DNA from 3 places in the Paenibacillus sp. FSL H8-0079 genome. Region 1 is predicted to be linked to each of the others. Evidence: predicted binding sites of a transcription regulator. Region 1 holds the regulator's gene; each other region holds the start of a gene.
The links. Region 1 encodes CtsR, which represses protease genes until heat stress. Its sites were predicted from a motif close to ATGGTCAATAAAGGTCAAACA; they were not measured.
Positions count from the first base shown of each region.

Region 2: a site for CtsR is predicted at 4,112-4,132, ahead of clpP (ATP-dependent Clp endopeptidase proteolytic subunit ClpP). Genes of this name have one in related genera too.
Region 3: a site for CtsR is predicted at 1,819-1,839, ahead of clpP (ATP-dependent Clp endopeptidase proteolytic subunit ClpP). Genes of this name have one in related genera too.

Region 1 covers NZ_CP150300.1:5,860,184-5,866,724, reverse strand. Annotated here, with positions in the region: rRNA gene MHI06_RS26380 (23S ribosomal RNA) at 1-2,145, shown strand, start outside; rRNA gene rrf (5S ribosomal RNA) at 2,221-2,337, shown strand; gene MHI06_RS26370 (GNAT family N-acetyltransferase) at 2,516-3,691, shown strand; gene MHI06_RS26365 (CtsR family transcriptional regulator) at 4,152-4,613, shown strand; gene MHI06_RS26360 (UvrB/UvrC motif-containing protein) at 4,645-5,169, shown strand; gene MHI06_RS26355 (protein arginine kinase) at 5,198-6,268, shown strand; gene MHI06_RS26350 (ATP-dependent Clp protease ATP-binding subunit) at 6,454-6,541, shown strand, end outside.
Region 2 covers NZ_CP150300.1:5,216,131-5,222,671, forward strand. Annotated here, with positions in the region: gene lonB (ATP-dependent protease LonB) at 1-737, opposite strand, end outside; gene ispG (flavodoxin-dependent (E)-4-hydroxy-3-methylbut-2-enyl-diphosphate synthase) at 905-2,002, opposite strand; gene clpX (ATP-dependent protease ATP-binding subunit ClpX) at 2,124-3,377, opposite strand; gene clpP (ATP-dependent Clp endopeptidase proteolytic subunit ClpP) at 3,390-3,980, opposite strand; gene tig (trigger factor) at 4,360-5,700, opposite strand; gene MHI06_RS23380 (hypothetical protein) at 5,839-6,541, opposite strand, start outside.
Region 3 covers NZ_CP150300.1:185,422-191,962, reverse strand. Annotated here, with positions in the region: gene gap (type I glyceraldehyde-3-phosphate dehydrogenase) at 1-114, opposite strand, end outside; gene MHI06_RS00925 (sugar-binding domain-containing protein) at 223-1,248, opposite strand; tRNA gene MHI06_RS00920 (tRNA-Arg) at 1,676-1,750, shown strand; gene clpP (ATP-dependent Clp endopeptidase proteolytic subunit ClpP) at 1,929-2,525, shown strand; gene MHI06_RS00910 (DUF4163 domain-containing protein) at 2,696-3,793, opposite strand; gene MHI06_RS00905 (SIMPL domain-containing protein) at 4,180-4,932, opposite strand; gene MHI06_RS00900 (HPr family phosphocarrier protein) at 5,090-5,359, opposite strand; gene whiA (DNA-binding protein WhiA) at 5,617-6,541, opposite strand, start outside.

The sequences.
Region 1 (6,541 bases):
GAACCCACGCATGTTGAAAAATGCGGGGATGAGGTGGGGGTAGCGGAGAAATTCCAATCGAACTCGGAGATAGCTGGTTCTCCCCGAAATAGCTTTAGGGCTAGCCTCGGAAAACAGAGTCGTGGAGGTAGAGCACTGATTGGGTGCGGGGCCCGCAAGGGTTACCAAGCTCAGTCAAACTCCGAATGCCATAGACTTACTTCCGGGAGTCAGACAGTGAGTGCTAAGATCCATTGTCAAAAGGGAAACAGCCCAGACCATCAGCTAAGGTCCCCAAGTGTGTGTTAAGTGGAAAAGGATGTGGAGTTGCACAGACAACCAGGATGTTGGCTTAGAAGCAGCCACCATTGAAAGAGTGCGTAATAGCTCACTGGTCGAGTGACTCTGCGCCGAAAATGTAACGGGGCTAAACACACCACCGAAGCTATGGCTTGATGCTTTGCATCAGGGGTAGGGGAGCGTTGTATAAGGGTTGAAGGTGTACCGTAAGGAGCGCTGGACATTATACAAGTGAGAATGCCGGTATGAGTAACGAAAAGATCAGTGAGAATCTGATCCGCCGAAAGCCTAAGGGTTCCTGAGGAAGGCTCGTCCGCTCAGGGTAAGTCGGGACCTAAGGCGAGGCCGAAAGGCGTAGTCGAAGGACAACAGGTCGAAATTCCTGTACCACCGTAAGCCGTTATGAGCAATGGGGGGACGCAGTAGGGTAGTGACGCGGACTGATGGATGTCCGTCTAAGCAGTAAGGCTGATGTGTAGGCAAATCCGCACATTGTAAGGCTGAGCTGTGATGGGGAGCGAAAATTGTAGTAGCGAAGGTCATGATCTCACACTGCCAAGAAAAGCCTCTAGCCAGGTGATGGTGCCCGTACCGCAAACCGACACAGGTAGGCGAGAAGAGTATTCTAAGGCGCGCGGAAGAACTCTCGTTAAGGAACTCGGCAAAATGACCCCGTAACTTCGGGAGAAGGGGTGCCCCGGTAGTGTGAATAGCACGAGGGGGCCGCAGTGAAAAGGCCCAAGCGACTGTTTAGCAAAAACACAGGTCTGTGCGAAGCCGTAAGGCGAAGTATACGGGCTGACGCCTGCCCGGTGCTGGAAGGTTAAGGGGAGTGGTTAGGAGCAATCCGAAGCTGTGAACCGAAGCCCCAGTAAACGGCGGCCGTAACTATAACGGTCCTAAGGTAGCGAAATTCCTTGTCAGGTAAATTCTGACCCGCACGAATGGCGTAACGACTTGGGCGCTGTCTCAACGAGAGATCCGGTGAAATTTTAATACCTGTGAAGATGCAGGTTACCCGCGACAAGACGGAAAGACCCCATGGAGCTTTACTGCAGCTTGATATTGAATTTGGGTACGATCTGTACAGGATAGGTGGGAGCCTTTGAAGCATGAGCGCCAGCTTGTGTGGAGGCAACGTTGGGATACCACCCTGATCGTATCTAGGTTCTAACCTGGTACCGTAATCCGGTACGGGGACAGTGTCAGGTGGGCAGTTTGACTGGGGCGGTCGCCTCCTAAAGAGTAACGGAGGCGCCCAAAGGTTCCCTCAGAATGGTTGGAAATCATTCGAAGAGTGCAAAGGCATAAGGGAGCTTGACTGCGAGACCTACAAGTCGAGCAGGGACGAAAGTCGGGCTTAGTGATCCGGTGGTACCGCATGGAAGGGCCATCGCTCAACGGATAAAAGCTACCCTGGGGATAACAGGCTTATCTCCCCCAAGAGTCCACATCGACGGGGAGGTTTGGCACCTCGATGTCGGCTCATCGCATCCTGGGGCTGAAGTAGGTCCCAAGGGTTGGGCTGTTCGCCCATTAAAGCGGTACGCGAGCTGGGTTCAGAACGTCGTGAGACAGTTCGGTCCCTATCTGTCGTGGGCGTAGGAAATTTGAGAGGAGCTGTCCTTAGTACGAGAGGACCGGGATGGACGTACCGCTGGTGTACCAGTTGTTCCGCCAGGAGCACCGCTGGGTAGCTATGTACGGACGGGATAAACGCTGAAAGCATCTAAGCGTGAAGCCCCCCTCAAGATGAGATTTCCCAGTATGTAAGACCCCTTGAAGACGACGAGGTAGATAGGCTGGGGGTGGAAGTGCAGCAATGCATGGAGCTGACCAGTACTAATCGGTCGAGGGCTTATCCAATAGCAAGTTCTAAATCGCATGTTTCGTTTCGAATCTAGTTTTCAGAGAACAACACTCTGAAATGTAAGCACCGCGTTTGGTGGCGATGGCGGAGGGGTTCCACACGTACCCATCCCGAACACGACCGTTAAGCCCTCTAGCGCCGATGGTACTTGGACCGCAGGGTCCTGGGAGAGTAGGACGCCGCCAAGCGAAGAACCACTGCCGATGTTATTCGGTGGTGGTTTTTATTTGTTTATTTAAGGGGATGCGGAAGCATCTCTTATTTGACTTTGTAAGAATCCTCTGACACACTCTAAGGGGTACATATATCAGATATCAGGCCATGATTTGGATTGATATAACTCTAGCGAATGGGGTGTAGGACAACATGGAAATTCAGAAATTGACGGTAGATGATTTTGAACCGGCGATGGCACTCTCCGAATATGCTTTTCAAGTAGTAATGAGTGAAGAACAAAAAGAAAAACGGCGGAGTCAATTTTCGTCACAGGATATATGGGGTGTATATGAGGACGGGCAGCTAGGAGCCAAACTTCACATCATTCCTTTTCAAACTTATATTCATGGCAGAGCGTTCGAGATGGGCGGTATTGCGGGTGTAGCCACCTGGCCAGAGTATAGACGCAAAGGCTGGGTAGCGGGTCTGCTGAAGCATGCGTTGGAAGAAATGAATCGTAACAAACAGAGCATATCATTCTTGCATCCATTCTCTTTTGGTTTCTATCGGAAGTATGGATGGGAGACCTATGTTGAATTTAAACGATATAAAGTGCCTACAGCACATTTGCCTTCGAAAAAAGCGACACCTGGAACGATTCGGCGTGGCGATCCGGGTCTTAGCATATTAAAGCAAGTATACAGTGCTTACGCTGAGCGCTATAACGGAACCCTGGTCCGGGATGATGCAAGGTGGGAGAATTCAGTTCTTGTGAATGGGACCAGCCAGAAGGCTGTATATTATGATGAAACTGATGTAGCACAAGGTTATCTTTTATATGAGGTAAAGGAAAATAAGTTTACCATTAAAGAGATTATCTATCTGAATGAAGAGGCTAGACAAGGGCTCTGGACTTTCATTGCCAATCATGATTCCATGATCCAGGAAGTGACGTTGCAGGCACCAGCCAGTGATACGCTTGCTTTCCAATTGGATAACCCACGGATTCAGCAGGAGATTGTACCTTACTTTATGGCACGCATCGTTAGTGTGGAGCAGTTTATATCTCAGTATCCATTTGCAAGCCAGGATTCACCGGTACAGATTGTTCTTCAGGTAGAAGATACCCACGCTCCGTGGAATGAAGGGGTATGGCAATTGAATGTGGCACTGAACGGAACCGCGTCCATATGGAAAACATCCGAGCCAGTCACTGATGATCAGACCATTAAGGTAGATATTCAATCCCTTACGGCAATATTGATGGGATATCGCAGACCAACGGAAATGGCACGGATCGGAAGAATTCAAGGACCTAACACAGCAATCAAGGCTTTGGAACAAGCGATTCCGGAACGGGAAACCTATTTGCTTGATTTCTTCTGATGACTATTCCGCTGTTCCATTCAACTTGATTAGCTTATATAGAAATACGGCGTTATTGAAAGACAAATGGACTTCTTCAGCAATTTTGGGGAGGTTTTTTTGTGTCTGGGGAATATTTCGTGTAAAATCGTAAAAAATGAATAGTGACCCCACTTGGCAAAACCACAAAATATGCTATAATGGTTATAAAGTCAAAGAAAGTCAAAGTCAACTAAAGGTTTAATACTTAAGTAGCTTTCTTTCTACAATCTGATGCATGATCGCCAATATACGGGATTCATTTCATCGGAGGATCAAGGGAATATTAAAGGACCTTCGTGCTTCCTTCGCTCTCCTGTTAACACTTGTGGAAGCAAGATTCGCTGTTTCCCTGATTGGTTAAATGGGTAGAGAAGGTGTACTCTGTGGGGGCGTGTGGGTCCTTATTGACTTAACGTTTCAGACAGTGGAGGATGATTGGATGCGTAATATCTCTGATATTATCGAACGATATCTGAAGAGTATTTTGCATGAAAGTCCCGAAGGAATGGTTGAAATTCAGCGTAATGATCTGGCAGATCAATTCTCATGTGTACCTTCCCAGATCAATTATGTCATCAGCACACGTTTTACACTCGAGAAGGGATACCTGGTAGAGAGTAAACGCGGCGGTGGTGGTTATGTTCGCATACAGCGCATTGAATTACCGGCCCAATCAGCTCTGCATAATCATTTGCACCATAGTATTGGTGAAGAGATCGGGCAGACAGCTGCCGAAGGTCTGATCTATCAACTGGAAGAAGCGCGCTTCTTGAACAAACGGGAAGCCGGGTTGATGCGAGCTGCAGTATCTAGAGAGGTTATATTGGTCAAACTTCCTTACCGGGATCAAATTCGTGCCAGAATGTTGAAGGCGATGTTAATATCTTTGCTCGGTAAATGAAAACTATCGGGGTCAAAGGAGGTACATCAATATGCTGTGCCAAGAATGCAATAAACGTCCGGCGACACTTCATTTTACGAAGATCGTAAATGGAGAGAAGACGGAATTCCATATTTGTGAGTCATGTGCCCGTGAAAAAGGGGAAATGATCCCTGGAACAGCAGGTGGGTTTTCCATTCACAACTTGTTGTCCGGATTGCTTGATTTTGATCCAGCCGGCAAAAGTGGATCGGCAGGAACACCACCTGCAAAAGCTCTTCAATGTGAAGAGTGTGGTATGACGTACGCACAATTTAGTAAGATAGGCCGGTTCGGCTGCAGTTCATGTTATAAATATTTTGACAGTCGTCTGGATCCTTTGTTCAAGCGGGTTCATGGTAATACGTCCCATGTAGGCAAAGTGCCTGCACGAGCTGGTGGTCGCATCAAGGTGAAACGGCAAATTGCTGATCTGAAGCGTGAGCTACAAGAGAGCATCGCACAAGAGGAATTTGAAGAGGCGGCTCAGATCCGTGACCAGATCAGAGGACTTGAAAAAGGAATAGCTCAGGAGTAAAGTTTGTCATTAGTAGGAGGGATGCGTAATGCCTAATCTGCGCTTTACAGAGAAGGCGCTCAGCGACTGGATGCGCAGTGATGCGGCTGATTCCGAAATTGTCATTAGCAGCCGTGTCCGGATTGCACGCAACCTTCAGCATGTTCCGTTTCCGATGCTGGCTTCCAATGAGCAATCGGAAGAGGTGCTGAATAAGCTGAGCGAAGTACTTCAATACGATGACGTTCATGCCTTTGGGGATTTTCATACGTTGGATCTGATCGATATTGACGAACTCGACAAACGGGTGCTGGTGGAGAAACATCTCATCAGTCCAAGTCTTGCGAATGAATCCAGGAATGGTGCGGTTATTCTCAGTGAGGATGAGTCTGTCAGTATTATGATTAATGAAGAGGATCATCTTCGTATCCAGTGCCTCTATCCGGGGTTTCAGGTGAAAGAAGCCTGGGAGAAAGCTTCCGCAATAGATGATGCTTTTGAAGCGCACGTGGATTATGCTTTTGATGATCGCAGAGGATACTTAACCAGCTGCCCTACCAATGTAGGTACAGGCGTCAGAGCATCGGTCATGATGCACTTGCCTGCCCTGGTGATGACACAACAGATTGGCCGTATTCTAACCGCAGTTTCCCAAGTGGGATTGACGGTAAGAGGGATATACGGTGAAGGTAGCGAGGCGATGGGTAACCTGTTCCAGATCTCGAACCAGATTACTTTGGGACAGACCGAACAGGAAGTCATCGAGAACCTGCATGGTGTTGTGTTACAGATGATTGGTCATGAACGTACAGCGAGAGAACGGTTAATTACCGACTCCAGACTTCGGATTACGGATCGGGTCATGCGTTCTTATGGCATATTGTCTCATGCAGCTATTGTTGATTCCAAGGAAGCTGCACAGCGCTTATCGGATGTACGCCTTGGCGTGGATCTCGGATTGTTGGATGGACTGTCCATCACGGTAATGAATGAATTGAATGTGATGACACAGCCGGGATTTTTGCAGAAAACATTCGGGGAAGATATGCGCACAGATGAGCGTGACATATACCGTGCTCAGTTGATTCGTGATACGATCAATGCAGCGAAGCAGTCCTAGTTTAGCCTGATATAGTATTGAATTATGGTTTCATGCCGCATTGCGGCTTTTATATAATAAGGCATGTACAAATGCCGAATGACTTTATTCGCAGCATGGCTGCAAACAAAAATGATATGAAGAATACGACGGTTATTTCATTATATGACCCTCGTTTTATCCAAAACCATGGAGGTGCAGGAGATATGATGTTTGGAAGATTTACGGAACGGGCCCAAAAGGTGCTCGCACTCGCGCAGGAAGAAGCTGTCCGTCTCGGTCATAATAACATCG
Region 2 (6,541 bases), 640 kb from region 1:
CGTGTCGTTGCTCCAACCAGGCGGAAATCGGCCGGCAGGCCATTTTGAAAAATATCGTGGATATAAGCAGGAGTATGCGTGTCTTCCGAGTTATAGTACGCACTCTCCAAAAACACCTTGCGATCCTCCAGCACTTTCAACAGCTTATTCATCTGAATCGAATGCAATTCACCAATCTCATCAATAAAAAGCATTCCCCCATGCGCTTTCGTGACAGCGCCCGGTTTCGGTTGGGGAATACCTGCAACGCCCATGGCTCCTGCTCCCTGATATATCGGATCGTGGACCGAACCAATTAAGGGGTCCGCAATACCACGCTCATCAAAACGGGCTGTTGTTGCATCCAACTCCGTGAATTTCGCGTCTGGCTTGAAAGGAGAAGTTGGATTCTTCTTGGCCTCTTCCAACACGACCCTTGCGGCAGCTGTCTTCCCGACTCCGGGAGGGCCATAAATGATAACATGTTGCGGATTCGCACTGCATAAAGCAGCTTTAAGGGCACGCAGCCCGTCTTTTTGCCCAACTATATCGTTAATAGTAGCTGGACGCGTCTTCTCCGACAACGGCTTGGTGAGTGAGATTGAACGCAGCTTACGCAGCTTCTCCAGTTCCTTGCGAGATTCACGCTCAACAGCACTGCGGTTCGTTTTCTGGCCACGTAGCAGGTTCCAGAAATACAAACCAATCACCACTCCAAAAAATAACTGAATCAACATGATGACCATACCAAATTCCATGTCTTCACATCCTCCTATTTTGTCGCTATTCTCATATGAGATCATGCTAATACTTGGTAGTATAGCCTTTTCAACGCGACGTAAACGGGCGATGCAGAATTTGTATGCGAGAAAATAAAAAGCCCACCATCGCTGGCGGGCTGTTACAAAAACAAGATATGAATCAATCAGTGCGAACGACCAGGAATAACCCCTGTCTCTTCATAGGCTTCGACGATTTTGTCGATCTCTTTTTTCAATTCCTCAACCATGATTTCTTCAGGCACTTTACGAATCATCTTACCATGACGGAACAAGAGACCTTCTCCACGAGCACCAGCAATGCCGATATCCGCTTCTTTGGCTTCACCTGGACCATTAACTGCACAACCCAGCACCGATACTTTAATCGGCACCTTAAGTTTGGAGATATACTCTTCCACTTCGTTGGCAATGGAGAACAGATCGATGTCCAAACGTCCACACGTCGGGCAGGAGATCAATGTAGCTGCATTTGTAATAAGTCCAAAGGTTTTGAGCAAATCACGAGCAACCTTGATTTCTTCCACCGGGTCCGCACTCAGCGAGATCCGCATCGTTGAACCAATACCCATGGACAACAAGGCTCCCATACCTGCAGAGCTTTTAATTGTACCGGAGAACAGTGTACCTGCTTCGGTAATCCCGAGATGCAACGGATACGGAATGATTTGCGCTGCTTTGGTATACGCTTCAATAGCCATAGGCACATCCGATGCTTTGAGAGACACGATGATATCATGGAAATCAAGCTCTTCCAGAATACCAATGTGATACAATGCACTTTCTACCATAGCATCAGCTGTAGGATACCCGTACTTCTCAAGCAGATGGTTTTCAAGTGAACCTGCATTTACCCCGATGCGAATCGGAATGCCGCGGTCTTTACAAGCCTTAACCACTTCTTCCACTTTAGCACGTTTACCGATATTACCAGGATTAATCCGGACTTTATCAATACCATTCTCAATCGCAAGTAAAGCCAGCTTATAGTTGAAATGAATATCTGCTACAAGCGGTATGTTAATGCGTTTCTTGATTTCCTTGATGGCTGCGGCAGCTTCCTCATTATTCACTGTTACACGTACCACTTGACAGCCGGCTTCTTCCAGTCGCAAAATCTCTGCAACCGTCGCCTCAACATCTGCCGTTTTGGTTGTACACATACTCTGGATAATGACTTCGTTACTGCCACCGATCGTTACGTTTCCCACTTTCACGGGACGTGTATCTTGTCTTAAATACATGAGTGATTTCTCTCCCCACAACGTCAAAGCTCCACCCTGACAGAGACACGAATTCGCCTTCTGCCAAAGTGGAGAACTGACAAGTCTATATTTCAGAGTTCAAACAGGATTCAGGCTTTCATTAGGCGCTTTCTTCCTGCTTATCGTCCTTCGATTGGCTTAGTTCAGGCACGACTCTTTTCTCAACGACTTCTTCGGTAATAACACAGTTCGTAACATCTTCACGTGAAGGCACTTCATACATGATTTCAAGCATGATGCCTTCAATGATGGCACGCAAACCACGTGCACCTGTGTTACGTTTGATTGCTTCTTTTGCAATCGCGAGCAATGCAGCTGGTTCAAATACCAGATTCACATTGTCCAGCTCAAGCAGTTTTTGGTACTGTTTGGTAAGCGCGTTTTTCGGTTCGGAAAGAATCCGTACCAACGTATCTTCATCCAGTGGCTCCAAAGTGGAGATGACTGGCAGACGGCCTACAAATTCCGGAATCAGACCGAATTTCAGCAAGTCTTCCGGCAATACCATACCCAGATATTCACCTGGTTTCAGATCTTGTTGCTCAGCAACGGTATTGAAACCAATGACTTTTTTACCGATCCGGCGTTTGATCATTTGCTCCAGACCATCAAAGGCACCGCCGCAAATGAACAGGATATTCGTTGTATCAATCTGAATGAATTCTTGATGAGGGTGTTTACGACCACCTTGTGGTGGTACAGAAGCCACGGTTCCCTCAAGAATTTTCAAGAGTGCCTGTTGAACACCTTCACCCGATACATCACGAGTAATGGATGGGTTTTCGGATTTACGCGCTACTTTATCAATCTCATCGATATAAATAATGCCACGCTCTGCTTTTTCCACATCATAATCAGCAGCTTGGATCAGCTTGAGCAGAATGTTCTCTACATCCTCACCCACATAACCCGCTTCTGTTAATGAAGTAGCATCAGCAATAGCAAAAGGTACATTCAGGATTTTTGCCATCGTTTGCGCAAGCAACGTTTTACCAGAACCCGTAGGTCCTAACAGCAAAATGTTACTCTTCGACAATTCAACATCTTCAATCTTGCTTTGCGTGTTGATCCGTTTGTAGTGATTATACACTGCAACAGACAATGACTTCTTCGCTTGCTCCTGACCAATAACATATTGATCCAGGATATTACGAATTTCTTTCGGTTTTGGAATATCTTTGAGGTCTACTTCTTCATCATGACCGAGTTCTTCCTCAACGATTTCGGTGCAAAGTTCGATACATTCATCACAAATGTACACGCCTGGTCCAGCGACCAGCTTACGTACCTGTTCCTGAGATTTACCGCAAAAAGAGCATTTCAGTTGCCCTTTCTCATCGTTAAATTTAAACATGAAACCACCCCTTTAGGAATTGATCGGTCTACTGAGCACCTGGTCAATAATGCCGTACGTCTTAGCTTCGTCAGCGCTCATGAAGAAGTCACGGTCTGTATCCCGCTCAATTTTATCAAGAGACTGACCCGTACGATCGACGTATATTTGATTCAGTTTCTGACGTGTTTTAATAATCCATTCTGCGTGTATCTTAATATCCGCAGCCTGTCCTTGAATGCCGCCGAGCGGCTGATGAATCATCACTTCGCTGTTCGTCAGCGCATATCTCTTGCCAGGTGCACCGGCTGTCAGCAATAAAGAACCCATGCTTGCTGCCATCCCTACGCAAATGGTAGATACATCCGGCTTGATATATTGCATCGTATCGTATATACCCATCCCTGCAGTGACAGAACCACCAGGTGAGTTAATGTACAAGCTGATATCCTTTTCAGGATCGTCGGCTGCCAAAAACAAAAGCTGTGCTATGACAAGATTGGCTACATCGTCATCAATCGCACTGGTTAGAAAGATAATGCGATCCTTCAGCAAACGCGAATATATATCGTAAGACCGCTCGCCTCGATTGGTTTGTTCTATAACCATTGGCACCAGACTCATGAGACCAACCTCTTTTCTACATGTAATTAGACATAGGCCACCTGTAAAGCAAACCCAAATTCATTCTAACACTTTCCTGTGACAATGTCATTTTTCACAAGAGGTATCAGACATCAGTTCGTTTACTTTTTTGCCTGATCATATTTAACCATGTTTTCTATGTATGTGCAAATTGAAGCCATCCTATGCCGTATTGCGATTTTTTATTTGCACGAAGTGTCATAGGTATGTAAAAACTGTACACGGATCAATAAAATTAGTACTCATCCATATTATTACTTCATTTTCTATAAAATGGATGTCGCAATTTAAAAATAAGGCACGCAATAATTCACGTGCCTTATCGTTTATTCAACTGACAAGTTGATAACAGCTTGTCTTATTTTTCGTCAGCTTCTGCAACAACTTCTTCAGCTGGAGCTTCAACCGGCTCAACAACTGTGCTGTTCTCAAGGAGAACCTCAATCGTTTTACGCAGTTTAACTTCATCACGAAGGCTGTCCAGGGAACCATTACCCTCGAGGATGCCACGGATCTCATCAGCAGGACGCTTGTAAGATTCAGCCATTTTTTCGAGTTCTTGATTCACTTCTTCGTCAGATACTTCAATGTTTTCCGCTTTACCTACAGCTTCAAGCACCAGGTTGTTGCGAACACGTTTGGAAGCATCTTCTTGCATTTGTCCTCTCAGGTCAGCTTGAGTCTGTCCGGAGAAGCTCAGGAACATTTCAAGGTTCATACCTTGGTTGCGCAGACGGTTGTCGAAATCACGCATCATGTTCTGTACTTCGCTCTCTACCATTGCAGAAGGAATGTCCACTTCAGCGTTCTCAGCCACTTTTTCTACAACTGCATTTTCTTGAGCAGCTTTGGCTTCGTCAGCTTTACGGGATTCCAATTGTGTTTTCAAGTCAGCTTTGTACTCTTCCAGTGTGTCGAATTCACTAACATCTTTAGCAAACTCATCATCCAATGCAGGAAGCTGTTTGCGTTTGATTTCGTGAATTTTCACTTTGAATACCGCTTGTTTGCCAGCAAGTTCTGCTGCATGGTAGCTCTCTGGGAAAGTCACTTCTACGTCTTTGAAGTCGCCTGTGGAAAGACCCACAACTTGCTCTTCAAATCCAGGGATAAATGTGTTGGAACCCAGTTCCAGGGAATAACGCTCAGCTTGTCCACCTTCGAAAGGTACACCATCAACGGAACCGTCGAAGTCGATTACTGCAACGTCGCCGTTTGCAGCGGAACCTTCGTCGATTACAACGAGTTCAGCGTGACGTTGTTGAAGACGCTCAAGTTCTTCAGTCACTTCTGCGTCAGTTACTTCACCTTTTGCTACAGCAACTTCGATTCCTTTGTAGTCACCCAGGGTAACTTCTGGTTTCACAGTTACTTTCGCTTTGAACTTGAATGTTTCTCCTTTAGCAAATTGTTCAACATCTACGTCAGGACGATCAACCGGGAAGATATCCGTTTGGTCGATTGCTTCTGTATAGGCTTCAGGAAGCAAAATGTCGATTGCTTCTTGATAAAGGCTCTCTACACCAAAACGTGCTTCGAAGATGGAACGTGGTACTTTACCTTTACGGAATCCAGGTACGTTTGCTTGTTTTACCACTTTATTAAAAGCTTTGTCGAGTGCTGCAGTTACACGATCTGCATCCACTTCAACCTCAAGAACCCCAAGGTTCTTCTCTATCTTTTCCCAAGTTGCTTTCATTGTATACTTTCCCCTCCAAAATTCACATGTTCACGTAGGCAATCACGTACAAAATAACCATTTTAGTATAAACAAGATTAGATTCTTTTTCAAGGGGAATCCCTTGATACAGTTTAAGGAAAACGTTTCCGGCCTCGTTTAACCGTCCAAACCAGCAGATACAAACTGTTTCATCGAACGATAAGCCTGCTCCAGTCGAAAGCGCATCGCGCCTGTCACAGCATACATTGAGCGCGTATTTTCCTCATCATGCGAGCCACCCAGACTGTCTGCAACGGTCATATGTAGAGCTGCTGCCCATATATCTGTCATGGAATCATTTTCTTCCAGCATCGATACATAATCACGGGTTCCATACACCGCCATGACATATTGTATCCACAGTTCCTGGGCAAAATAAAAGAGCGTAGGTTCATGAACCTCCGTCTGATCTGCCACTCGTTCCAGAATCTGAACGATTTGGAGCGGGAATTCCTCTGGTTTAAGAGGCACGGTATCAAGCTCCACCTCTACCTGCTCTTCGCCTCTCGTAAACAGGATCATACCTTGAACACCTCGACGACGCAAGGTTTGCAGCACCCGGAACTGAAGCAAAGGGTGAAGCGACTTATCTTTTAACCAACTCGTAAGTGCCTCGTCAATCTTCGGCAGATCAAGATAGGCCAGTTGCTCCAACGCCAGCATCGTCTGTTCAGACAACGGTTCTTCCATTACTGTACGAAGCATCTTATCAGCATAACCATCATCCTGTTCAAGCTTCAAACGGGCATGCTGCCTCGCCATGTCTTCCTCACTGATCTCTTCCTCTTCCTGTTCCTCATCAACGGCAGGTGAAGTTTCT
Region 3 (6,541 bases), 1.0 Mb from region 1:
TTTAGCGTCAGTCAAGTCGTTGATTGCTACTACCTCGATGCCTGCTACATTTTGAATACGGCGGAATGCCAAGCGTCCAATACGTCCAAAACCGTTAATACCTACTTTAATCATGAGTAAGTTCCTCCCAAGTTTTGATTAATTTTTTTTATGAAACTTATATATTCAAGACAGACGGTGAAGTCCGTCAAGACAACAATGGTTGTGATGAAAAGTAAATTCTTATTCCATTTCGGCTACGATGACTTCGGCAGCTGCCTCATCAATAATCAGAATATCTTCCTGACCAAATCGCAGCACGGAGTGTATGGCAGCAGCTTTACTTTTGCCACCTGCAATTCCGATCACGACATCGGTTCGTTCAATATCCTGAAGTCGCATTCCCAGTGTAAGCATGGTATGTACCACCTCACCCTGATCATTAAAGTAATAACCGAAAGATTCAGATACGGCCCCTTGCTCCTGGAGTTCATCTACAATCTCCGTCGCAAGTTTGCGTCTCGTTGCCATCTCCACGGCATCACCAATTCCATGAATAACAATCCGCGATTGCCTGATCAGCTGCAGAATCTCCTGAACACTCGGGTCCTGGATTAATGATTCATAGGCATGATCACTAAGCAAATCCGGTACATGCAGGAGTTTGTATTGCGCTCCTACCCGTTTTGCCATTGTGGATGCGATCGTATTCGCCTGAATTTCAAGACTTTCTCCAAGTCCACCGCGTGCCGGTACGAACCAGACACCTTTGAGCGATGTTGGTGGATTAAGTTGCTCTGCGACTTCGGCCGTTGTTGATCCGCCAGTAACGGCGACAACGTCGTTGTCACTCATGATATTGCCGAGAGCCTTCGCTCCGGCTCTGCCCAGTTCCCTTTTGGCAAATGGAGAAACATCCGAATCGCCAGGAACCACAACTACCTTTTGCAGACCGTAGGCTTGCTTGATGCGCTCTTCCAGCTCGGATAATCCGAACAACTCTTTAGCAACGGGCTCTAACTGCTGCAGCAAATCATACCCTGCCTCGCTGATCTTCATTCCTGCACTGTCAATTTCAATAAGTCCCTGAGCCTTTAACAGATCGGTCTCAGCCCTCAGAACCCGCTCGGTCATCTGCATGGAATTAGCTAACGTTCTCCGTCCGATCACATCCGATAACATGATCTGTTGCAGAATCGTATACCTCTTTTTCAAGATATCCATGAGATCAGGCAGAAGCTGCTTTTGTATTTCTAAAATCGTTCGCATGCTTTCCACTCCCGCAAGTTCTCGTTCCAAGCTCTCTTTCGTGGCCCTAAAACGTCCCGGGTTAACTTTTTAAGTCCCACGTCTATTCTACCTAAAACTGACGTGACATGCAAGTGTTTCAACGTGTTATTTCGACACGCTTTCAGCGTTTGTACGCGCCTATTTTCACAATCCTAGACTTCCATGATCTAGGACTGCCTCACGCATACCATATATAGAAGAAACAAATTATTCTCGTCTACATATCGCTCAGAATCACATTTCATACGGCATGTCCAAAACCTCTAATAGCATTTACTTAAATGCACTCTTTATCCACTCTTCTTCATCATGATCATTTTTAGCTCAATCCAAACCAACATACAAAACGAACTGCTTGCAATTAAATATTCCATGAGCTATAATCAGTATTGCTGTCACATAATGTGCGCCCGTGGTCCAATGGATATGACGTAGGCCTCCGAAGCCTGAGATCCAAGTTCGATTCTTGGCGGGCGCGCCATTTTTTATTTAACAGCTCATAACCCTTTTAACCAATGAAACCGGAAAGGTTTCTTTTTTTTGCAAGTTAGTTTGACTTTCTTTGACTTTTTGTTTGGAATTGTTTATTATGTGGGTAATACGGTAACAGTTTAAGTATAAACACCAATAACATTTACATTTCCGAGGAGGTTTTTCACGTGAGTTTTATTCCTATGGTCGTTGAACAGAGCAACCGGGGTGAGCGCGCCTATGACATCTATTCCAGATTGCTGAAGGATCGTATTATTTTCCTTGGTAGCGACGTTAATGACGTTGTGGCAAATGCCATCATGGCGCAGATGTTGTTCCTAGCTGCGGAAGATCCGGAGAAAGACATTCACTTATACATCAACAGCCCAGGCGGATCCATTACAGCTGGTATGGCCATTTACGATACAATGCAATTCATCAAACCGGATGTATCTACCATCTGTGTAGGTATGGCGGCTTCCATGGGTGCATTCTTGCTGAATGCCGGTGCGAAAGGGAAACGTTTTGCGTTGCCTAACAGTGAAATCATGATTCACCAACCACTTGGTGGTGCTCAAGGTCAAGCTACCGACATCGAAATTCGTGCTCGCCGCATCCTGAAAATGCGTGATACCTTGAACCGCATCATCTCTGAGCGTTCAGGTCAACCGTTGGAGAAGATCGAGAAAGACACGGATCGTGACTACTTCATGAGTGCTGCTGAAGCTGCCGATTACGGTATCATTGATAAAGTTATCGAAAACGTAGGTTCCCAAGGCATCTAAGTGTGACGTAGACTACGGTCTACGCGTTAACATAATCAACAACCAACGTAATCAGCAACACATCATTGTGTTGTCTATACGAGAAGAAGCCCCCATCATGAACACATGATGGGGGCTTCTTCTTTTTATTTATTAAGAAAAATAACGTATGAGTGCACAATAATGATCCGTTATTTCGTTCCCGTTACGTCACTAAAAGGTTCTGTGCCTTTAGGGAGAATCTCTTTATACGTAAATGGCATTTCAGGGAATCCCTCTGCGTACGCCGTATACTCATACAGCTGGAAGAACACGACCACACCCGTTGGTGTCACATAGAAATCCTGATCTTTATTTAACCCTTTGTAGCCTTCAAGGTATCCACCGCGAGCTTTCAGCTGTTCGCCGACTTTTTTACCCAACGTCTCGCGCATCGTTTTGTTATTTTGCAGCACATCATCTAAAGTAAGCTCCTTGCCTGTGTCCAGTGCAAAGGTGTGGCCCGTGCGGAATGTCATACCGTGAGCGCCAGCATAATCCTCGTATCGTTGTGTAATGAGTCCCAGTACGCCACTTTCATTGTAGGTCACCACATAAGAGCTCTCAAATGCATACGGGCGGTTGGCGGTTGCGCCACCGAACTCAGAAGTCTGTTTCTTGAAGTCAGCTACATATGCATCCACTTCGTCCTTCAGCACTTTGTTGATCGCTGCTTCAGCTTCTTTGCTTGCAAGTCCACTCACTTGCGGGTACTGAACATCCACTTCAGCATTTTTCACAGTAACTTTGACTGTCGCCGCTTTAACTTTCACACTATTTTGTTTTACCTTACTGAGCGTCAACGTTTTGGTTTTGCCATCCCAGTTCCCCTGTACACCCAGATAATCTCTCATCGCTGAGAATGGAATATATAATCTGCCGTTGATCAGCTTCGCGTCCACTTGAGGATAATAGTTGTTGATCCGAACACTCGGCTGGCCGTCCAAAAGGCTGATGGTCATCGTGTTATTCGCTGCTGTCAGAGCATACTCTTTGGTTTTCGCATCATATTTCAAGGTTCCACCTGCTACATCTTTGACTGCCGTAAGCGATACCCAGGTTGAGCCTCCTTGTAGAAGTCCTTTTTGAGTCAGTGTTTTCCCACCTGATTTCAGGGTCACCTCAGCCGGGGTTGTTACTTTGGAGGATACAGAAGCCGCTTGTACCGAACTATCTTGCCACACTGCACCGCTCCCCACAATAATTCCTGCTGCCAGCAACGCACTTGTCCATTTTTTCCATGATGTCATATATAAAACTCCTCTCTGAATTTACAATTAGGGATCATTGCGTATGTAATCCTGAACTGATCGCATATCTCATACGCTCACCTCTCTATTATAATTAACCCGATTTCGGAAAGGTTTACAGCTGGAGTTACAATGTTGATGAATATCAGAGGGAAAATATAACGGGATATGACCTTTTTGTCACGAACAACTATACAAAAAAGACACCTAAAGACAGCATTTCAATCAGCTTCAAAAGGGTGCCCTCTCTTCTAACTTCATCAAAGTCTGATTTTGCAACAAAAAAGACCCTGTCCTGAGGACAAAGTCTTTGTCATTATTTCGTTGCACTCTTTCGAATGACACTTAAAAGGTTACTCTAGCTTACAATCCTAATTCAATCTTGTTTATTTCATTTCATACGTGATATTCAAGATTGTGCTTACTTTAACCTGGCCTGTTTCAATCTCAGTGCCACCTGCTGTATCTGCTGCTTTGGACATCAAAGCCTCACTTGCATAGAATACAGGCACATTGGCATCGCCTTGGCTCACGGAAAGAACAGCACCCAGTTGACGTTTAACTGCTTTTGCAATAGCTCCAGCTTTCACATCTGCATTGGCAACAGCTTTCTCAATCACTTGGGACTCATAACTTTCCGGATTTTCTACAGTAAAGCGCACGTTTTCAATGTTGTTGGCACCTGCTTGTGAAGCAGCGTCGAGCAGCTCGCCGATTTTGTCCATCTCACGATATGTGACCGTCAGCGTATGATGCGCTGTGTATCCTTTAATTTGTTGTCCGTCTTTTTCGCTATACGTGTAGTTGGGTTGTACAGAGAACTGACTCGTTTGAATGTCGTCTGCACTGATCTTCCACGTATTTTTTAGCAAATTGGATACCTTTTGAACTTTGGCAGCATTCGCTTTTTGGGCAGATGCAGCTGTCTCTGCAGTGCTGTTCACACCAATGGACAGATAAGCAATATCAGGTTTCACCTGAATCTCACCTTTACCCACGACATTAATCACATTCTGTTGTACGCCCTGAACCTCTGCAGCGTAAGCATAGTTACCTGGTGCAACCCATGCTGTTCCTCCAACAAGCAACGTACTTGCCACCAGCACCGCACCAAACGGTTTCATCCATTGTTTACCCATCACGATAGCCCCCTTATGTGTTAACATCTCAAACTTTAAAGCATTTGATACCTTAACAGACGGGACAAATTCCATAATGTTGCACTTGACGATGGCGAAAACAATAAAAACGCAAAAAAGCCCCTTTCGGGACTTCTTCATTGAAATGAATCATATCTTATTGGTTTTCGAGCTCTTCCTTACTTACCAGACTAACTAAAGCGTTTACAGCCTGTTCGGCATCCGCGCCTTCTGCACTAATCTGGATTTCCGTACCTGTGCTGATCGCAAGGCTCATGATCCCCATGATACTTTTTGCATTAACTTTTTTGTCGTCCTTCTCGACGAACACTTCAGATGAGTACTTATTCGCTTCTTGAACGAACAGTGCCGCAGGTCTGGCATGGAGACCCGTTTTCAAACGGACAACTACCGGGTGCTTTGTCATGGAAACTTACCCCCTATTATGAAATCTGGACATTAAATACACAATTATATTTATACAACATTATAACATTAACCTGTGCCGGACACTAGAAGAAAAAACTCAGGGTGCTTTGGAAGGCATTATCATGCCCCTTTTCATCACCATTTCACATGGCACCAAGCTGCCTGAGTGACTCTTCTGGCTCCTTAACATCAGGCTTGCCTGCTACGTTTTGTTCAACAGAAACAGCCGACCTTGTTACTTTACCCTACTCCGTCTTAACCATAACGTTCTGTGCGCACTTTCTCAGCCAGCTCATCAATTTTGCGAAGCCGATGGTTCACTCCCGACTTGCTGACTGTACCTTTAAGAAGTTCGCCCACTTCCTTCAAGTTGATATCCGGATGAGCGAGCCGAACTTCCGCCACTTCGCGAAGCTTCTCAGGTAGCGATTCCAGACCAACTTCCTTTTGCAACAAACGGATATTATCAATTTGCCTTACCGCCGCTCCGATGGTCTTATTCAGGTTGGCGGTCTCACAATTGACAATCCGGTTAACGGAGTTACGCATGTCGCGCATAATCCGTACGTCTTCAAACTTGAACAAGGCCTGATGAGCACCAATGATGCTAAGCAGTTCAATGATTTTCTCGCCTTCCTTGATATATAGGATGAATCCTTTTTTCCGTTCTATACACCGGGCATTCAGATGAAATTCATTCGCCAGATCGACCAGTGCCTGACAGTGCTCCTCATACATGGACGCAATCTCCAGATGGTATGAAGAACCTTCCGGATTATTAACCGATCCACCTGCGAGAAATGCACCGCGAAGATAGGCCCGTTTACAACAGTTTTGCTGAAACAACTCCGTACTAATCCCTGGCGTAAACAGAAAGCCCTCAGATACAATATGAAGACTATTGAGAATCTCCTGTACCATGGTTGGAATACGAACAATATATACATTGTTCTTTTTCAGCCGCATTTTTTTGCGGACCAGTAATTCCGTATGCACTTGAAAATGCTTTTTAAGCAGAGAGTATGCCCGTCTTGCAATCGCAGCATTCTCCGTCGAAATATCCAAGATCACTTTTTTATTCGATAACTGCACTGCACCAAGCATACGGATGAGGGCTGAAAGTTCCGCCTTTTCGCAGCACGGTTCGCTCTCGATCATGGTTAATTCTTTTTTGGTCTGT